DNA from 3 places in the Brevibacillus composti genome. Region 3 is predicted to be linked to each of the others. Evidence: riboswitches for the same ligand, from Rfam matches in the RefSeq annotation. Region 3 holds a riboswitch; each other region holds the start of a gene.
What was found. A riboswitch is a leader RNA that binds a small molecule or an ion and turns the genes downstream of it on or off. The one in region 3 is predicted to bind cobalamin.
Positions count from the first base shown of each region.

Region 1: it holds a riboswitch for cobalamin, as region 3 does, so the genes downstream of both, JD108_RS04100 (energy-coupling factor ABC transporter permease) here and JD108_RS14410 (ABC transporter substrate-binding protein) in region 3, are expected to answer to the same signal.
Region 2: it holds a riboswitch for cobalamin, as region 3 does, so the genes downstream of both, cobO (cob(I)yrinic acid a,c-diamide adenosyltransferase) here and JD108_RS14410 (ABC transporter substrate-binding protein) in region 3, are expected to answer to the same signal.

Region 1 is NZ_CP066308.1:790,838-793,096, reverse strand. It holds gene cbiQ (cobalt ECF transporter T component CbiQ) at 1-81, opposite strand, end outside; gene JD108_RS04105 (energy-coupling factor ABC transporter substrate-binding protein) at 78-362, opposite strand; gene JD108_RS04100 (energy-coupling factor ABC transporter permease) at 366-1,127, opposite strand; cobalamin riboswitch at 1,300-1,492, opposite strand; gene JD108_RS04095 (quinone-dependent dihydroorotate dehydrogenase) at 1,541-2,259, opposite strand, start outside.
Region 2 is NZ_CP066308.1:3,449,956-3,452,214, forward strand. It holds gene cobD (threonine-phosphate decarboxylase CobD) at 1-562, opposite strand, end outside; gene cobO (cob(I)yrinic acid a,c-diamide adenosyltransferase) at 562-1,113, opposite strand; cobalamin riboswitch at 1,334-1,553, opposite strand; gene JD108_RS17385 (M15 family metallopeptidase) at 1,741-2,259, shown strand, end outside.
Region 3 is NZ_CP066308.1:2,826,566-2,828,824, reverse strand. It holds gene JD108_RS14415 (M24 family metallopeptidase) at 1-940, shown strand, start outside; cobalamin riboswitch at 952-1,157, shown strand; gene JD108_RS14410 (ABC transporter substrate-binding protein) at 1,413-2,259, shown strand, end outside.

The sequences.
Region 1 (2,259 bases), 2.0 Mb from region 3:
AAGGGAAAACAGCAGCTTATGTGCGGCGGGAAGACGGCGGAGTCCGCTCTCGTAGGCAAGCGCGTCGATCCGCCTGATCATTCGCTCTTCTTCTTCATCCGGCCGCGATACAGGCCGAGCGCGTATCCGATGACTCCCGCTCCCAAAGCCGCCTGGAGGGCAAACAAGAGGCTTTCCGTTTCTCCGCCGGGCGGCTCCAGCACAGGCTGAAACCACGGCTGATAATCGGGGGCCAATTCCGCAATCGCTTCCTCCGCCACGCCATCGGCTCCAGGGAATTCCGAATCGTTTATCATCAGCAAGGGGAGGACAGCCAAGGCGGCGACCATCAGCAGCAATAGTCCATTCGTCCAACGCTTCACTCCTCAGCCCTCCTTTTTCAGCAGCCGCAGTTGCGACAGTTCTTGTCCGTTGTAGGTTTGAAGCCAGTTCCACACGAGCACGGTCAACAGTCCCTCACTGATCGCCAGCGGCACCTGCGTCAGCCCGAATATGCCTGCAAACTTGGCCAAAGAAGCGAGAATGCCTCCCGATTCGGCCGGAAACGCCAAAGCCAACTGTACCGAGGTGACCAGATAGGTGCTCAGGTCGGCCAAGGACGCCGCGAGAAAAATCCCGATTTTCTGATTGCCTCTCCTGCCAGCCACGAGCCGATAGACGGCGTATGCCACGACGGGGCCGACAACCGCCATCGAAAACGCATTGGCTCCCAGCGTGGTCAATCCCCCATGGGCCAGCAGCAGCGCTTGGAATAGCAGCACCAGGCTGCCCAGCACAGCCATCACCAGCGGGCCGAACAGGATCGCGCCCAGCCCCGTCCCTGTCGGATGCGAGCTGCTTCCCGTGACAGAGGGGATTTTCAACGCGGACAGCACAAAGGCAAACGCTCCCGCTACCCCCAAGAGCAGTTTAAATTCGGGGTGATCCTTGACAATCCGGTTGATCGACCGCAGCCCGAGGAAAAAGAACGGCAAAAAGACGGCCCACCAGAAGAGCGACCAGCCAACGGGCAAATACCCCTCCATAATGTGCATGGCATGGCCGGTCTCCGGCTCATTCAGCAAAAAGTACAGCACAAACCCGGCGATCAGAAGGCCACTGGCCGCCGTGCGTCTTCTGTTGTTCACAGCAATCACTCCCTTGCTCCTTTTGGAGAGCAAAAATAAAACAAGCTCACCCTGAGCGGATGAGCTTGGCAAAAAGCAGCCCCACGACGCGGCAGCGTGCAGCACACGCTGCGAAAAACGCTTGCGAGACCGTCGTGTTCGTCTTGGCTCACCTCTCCTTTCCTCGAAGGCTGATGGGTGTAGCAGCGAGGTAGGTCTCCTGGCTTCCGAATCATCACACTCTTTTTGCCTTCCCCATCCTGAAATGAGTGGCTTCATGCGAAAAGAGCATTCCCCGGTTACAGTGGCGGGACCGCTCGGGATTTTCACCCGATTCCCTGTTACCCCTTACTTCTCATAAGGGCACCTGGCTGCACAGTATTTGATTGTCAACGAACCGGTTTACCGCAGGGGCCTGCTTTGCGCCGGCCCAACTACCGGGCATCTGCTCCGATCGCTTCGCTGATGTGAGTAAAGCCGTCCTGCTCCAGCAGGCGAAGCAGCTGCTTGTTGATCATCTTGGCGATGCCCGGCCCTTGGTAGGCCATGCCGGAGTACACCTGGACCAGACTGGCTCCCGCGCGAATCTTCCGGTACGCGTCCTCGCCGGTAAAGATGCCGCCGACGCCGATGATCGGCACGCGGTCCCCCACTTCCTGAAAGATCTCTTTCACCCAGGCGGTGGCTCTGGCTTCCAGCGGCTTGCCGCTCAGCCCGCCTGCTTCGCCGGCGCGGGGATGGTTGTGCACAGGCTCGCGGGAGAGCGTCGTGTTGGTGGCGATAATTCCGGACAGTCCTTCCTCCACCGCCGCCCGGACCACATCCCGCATCTGCTCGTCCGCCATGTCGGGTGCCACTTTGAGCAAAATCGGCTTGGCACTCGTGCCGCGCGCCTCCAGCTCTGCAGTCTTCTCCCGCACTGCGCGGATCAAGGCGCGCAAACTCTCGGTCTCCTGCAAATCGCGGAGATTGGGCGTGTTCGGCGAGCTGACGTTGATCACAAAGTAATGGCCGTAGTTGTACAGCATGTCCAGACATTTGCTGTAGTCGCTCGCGGCCTCTTCATTAGGCGTCATCTTGTTTTTGCCGATATTGATCCCGATCGGCACATCTGCATAGGCGTAATCGATCAGGTTCTGGGAGGCCAGATACG
Region 2 (2,259 bases), 620 kb from region 3:
CTTCATCGACCACCAGATAGGTGCCCGTTTCATTGGCATGTGCGGCTAGCTGCAACAGCTCGCCCGGCTCGTACAAGGTCCCCGTCGGATTATTGGGGGAGCCGATAAAGACCAGCTCCGTTTTCTCCAAGAGCGAAAACAGCTCTTCCATGCCGGGCTTGAAGTCCCGCTCCGGATCGCCGACGCAGGCGACGACCTCCGCGCCGAATTGCTCGGACAGTTGCCCATATTCGGAAAAGCAAGGCGCGGCGATGCCGACCTTCTTTGGCTGCAGGGCGAGGATCGCGAGCGCCATCGCCTCTGCAGCGCCGTTTGCCGGCAAGAGGAAATCTTCCGGCAACCGCAGCCGTTCCGCCAAGGCCTGCCGGAAGGAGCGGTGCGCGGGGTCCGGGTAGCGGATCACCGCCGAAAGCGCCTGGCCCAAGGCCTCCATGACCCGCTGCGGCGGGCCGAGCGGATTGATATTGGCGCTGTAATCGAGAATGGCATCCGTATCCAGCCCAAACCGCTCGGCAGCCGTGCGCAGATCTCCTCCGTGGCCGTATATCTCCAGCAGCTTCATCAGTATTCGACCCCCAGCACTGCGGGGATGCCTTCGTCGTAGTAGTGTTTGACCGGCTTCATCTCGGTCACCAGATCCGCCATTTCGATGATCTCGGGCTTGGCGCTGCGCCCGGTAATGACGAGATGCATGTGGCGCGGCCGATTTCGCACCGTCTCCAGCACGTCGGCCAGCGGCAGCACATCATCGATGGGGAAGCGGTCGATCGCCAGCGCATTGTTCAGCTCATCGAGAATCACCACGTCGTATTCGCCGCCCAGCACCTTTTCCCGGGCGAAGCTCCACGCCGTCTGCAAGGCCCGGCGATGCTCCTCCGGCGTCTTCGTCCAGGTAAATCCCGCCCCCATCTGCACCATCTCGATGCCCAATCGGTCGAAAATGATCTTTTCCCCGTAGGTGCGCTCCGGCGACTTGATGAATTGGATCATCAGGACGCGTTTGCCCCTGCCGCAAGCACGCACGGCGAGGCCCAATGCCGCCGTGGTTTTCCCTTTGCCGTCTCCGGTATATACGAGCAGCATGCCCCGTTTCTTGTCCGAATCTTTGCTCATCGTCGCTCCTCCTCTGTGTTTCAGGCTTCTCCCGCAGGTCACGCAGGTTCGCCGGGCGGGCGAAGCCTATGCTGCCATCCTGCTGCCCGCCTGTTCCGCTGGCATCGCCCGTGGTCCGCGCATAAAAAAAGCGCCTTGCCTCCCGGATTGCAAAGGGAGACAAAGCGCGGACAGTTCGCAGGCAACGATCCACCTCTTCCTTTGACCCGAAGGAATGCAGTGCTGAAGGCAAGAACAGGCAGGTCTCCTGGCTCGAGAATCGCCGCTTTCCTTCTCCTTCCCGCACCCGGTGGGGGCAGTGGATGGCAATGCCTTGAAGGAAAACTCCTCTCTTACAGTGGCGGGACCGCGTTGGATTTTCACCAAACTTCCCTTTTAACTTCACCTCTCGCACCACAGACACGGGCGCGGAAGCGAAGACCTGTTTCGCGCAATATGCAATTGGGCAAACCAGCCAAAATGAGGCTCTTGCTCTCATCATAACAAATGTGGGGACAGATAGAAAGAACAAGCTGGACCAAGCGGCCATTCAAGCCAAGTTCAACAAATGAAAAATAAATGCAGTTTACTAAATATTTTTTCTTTGTTAGGATATTGGAAAAACCCACTGCCAGGAGGTGATTTTACTTGAAACAGGATATCCCGATTCCCCCGGAGGGTATGCCGCTGCCCGCTCAACCAACCCTGATAGAATGCGGCGAAGGCATGATTCCCCTCTCCGCCTTGTCTGACAAAATTACTGTCTACCCCATCTATCACCGACAAGGCTACGAGGGCGCGACAGCCGAAGCCTATCTGAGAGAGAGTGCAGCAGCCAGACTCGTCCGGGCAGCAGAAGCGCTTCCTCCCGGACACCGATTTGTCGTCCTGGACGGATGGCGCTCCTATCAGGTGCAGACTTCCCTCTACGAAGGCTTCAGAAAAAGGCTCCTCGACCAGGGGTGGGAAGAGGGGGAGTCGCTGCAGCGTTTGCTGGGCAAATTTGTGGCGGTTCCGAGCAAAGACATCCAAAAGCCTTCCCCTCATCTGTCCGGCGGCGCAGTCGATCTGACCATCGAGGGACCCGAGGGATGGCTCGATATGGGAACAGCTTTTGACGACTTCAGCGAAAAGGCGGCTACCCGTTACTACGAAGATAATCCGCCC
Region 3 (2,259 bases):
TGAGGCGGCACTGATCGTGCCGGCGCTTGACCGTGAAGCCGCGATGGAAGCGTCTTCTATCAAAAATATATGGACTCATTCGGACACGGATAATCCTTATGACGTCTTGAAACAAGCCCTGCCTGCCGGGCTGAAAACGCTCGGACTGGAAAAGGGGCACATGACCGTCGAACGCTTTGAAGCGATGGGAGCCGTCGTCGCGGCTGACAGCTACGTCGATGTGGAGGAGCCGCTCAGAGAAATGCGGCTGATCAAATCGGCAGATGAGGTGGCGCGGCTGAAGCGGGCCGTCAAGCTGGTGGAGGAAGCGCTGGAGGCCGTCGTCGGGGGAATTGTGCCCGGCGTTACCGAAGCGGAAGTGGTAGCCGAGATGGAATACCAGATGAAGCGGCTCGGGGCAGAAGGCCCTGCTTTCAGCACGATGGTGCTGGCGGGAGAAAAGTCTGCGCTGCCCCACGGCACTCCGGGCAGCCGTCAGGTTCGTCCGGGCGACCTTTTGCTGTTTGACATCGGCGTGCAAAATGACGGTTATGTCTCCGATATTACGCGGACATTTGCCGTCGGGGACATCAGCGAGCAGCTGAAAGAGATCTACGAAACAGTTCTGGCTGCCAATGAAGCGGCGATTGCCCAGGTGCGGCCGGGCGTTACCTTTGCCCATCTCGACCAGACAGCCCGCCGCGTCATCGCGGACAAAGGGTACGGCGAATACTTCATTCACCGCCTGGGACACGGTCTGGGCATGGACGTCCACGAATACCCTTCCATACACGGGCAAAACCAGGAAGTGCTGCGGCCGGGGATGGTCTTCACCATCGAGCCGGGCATCTACCTGCCGGGAGTAGGCGGGGTGCGGATCGAGGATGATGTGCTCGTCACCGAGGACGGCTGCGAAGTGCTGTCCCAATACCCCAAAGCATTGAGAGTCATCGGCCAGTAAGATTTCCCAAAACCGAATAATCAGTTCATGGTGTTATCCGGCCGACTTGTTTTCGTCCGGAAGCTTAATAGGGAAGTTCGGTGAAATTCCGACGCGGTCCCGCCACTGTGAAGGGGAGCGTCCTTGCGCAGAACCACTGTCTCGCCGCTAGCGAGACGGGAAGGAGCAAGGCGCGATGAACCCAAGCCAGGAGACCTGCCATGAACCTTTGCACGAAATAACCCACGCGGATGGGATACGTGTACCAGAGAGCATGAAACCGGACGGGATTCGTCTGTCCGAACCCTTGCTTCTGTGCGCACATGTTCATGTTGGCATCTTCCGCGTATGCGGGAGATGCTTTTTTTATCGGACCGCGTCGTCTATGTTTGCGGAGATAAGCGAGGAGGAAGTACGGATGCAAATCAGCTGGATGAATGATGGGAGGAACCCAGGAAAGAACCGGGGAAAGCACCCCGGGAAAGACTGGTGGATCAAACAATGGGGCAACCAGGGGCGCAACTTTTTGGCGATAGGGCTTTCCGCGATTCTGCTCCTCACCGGATGCGCAGGGGGAAAGCCGGCCTCTACAGCGGCCCCAACCGCTGATTCGTCGGCAAAGCCGCCGCAAACAGCGGAAAACCTGTCCCCTGTGCACGTGCAAAATGGCGAACATACGCTGACCTTTACCCAAGTGCCGGAAAGAGCGGTGACGCTGAACCAGCATGTGACCGAGATTCTGCTCGCCCTGGGTCTGGAGGACCGGATGGCGGGGATGGCCTACCTGGATGACCGGATCTTGCCCCAGTTTCAGCAAGCGTACGAAAAGATCCCGGTGCTGTCCGACCAATACCCCTCCAAGGAAGTGCTGCTCGCCGCTGAGCCTGATTTTGTCTACGCGGGTTGGAAGAGCGCTTTTACGGAGAAAGGGGTCGGTACCGTGCAAGAGCTGTCGAGCGTCGGCATACAGGCCTATCTCCACCAATCTTCCAACATGAGCGCCCCTGATCTGGAGGATGTGGCGGCGGATATCCGCAACATCGGCCGGATTTTTCGCATCGAGGACAGGGCCGACCGTCTGATCGGGCAGATGAAAGCGGAGATGGATGAGACAGTCAGGAGAATCGGAGAGGTGAAGCAGCCGCTCCGGGTCTTTGTCTACGACAGCGGGGAAGACCAGCCGCTGACGGCCGGCAGCAATTTTATGAGCCGGATGATTGCGATGGCGGGCGGCAAGAACATCTTTGACGATATTCCCAAAGGATGGACGAGCGTCAGCTGGGAGGAAGTGGTGTCGCGCCAACCCGAAGTGATTGTCGTCGTGGACTACGGTGACAGAA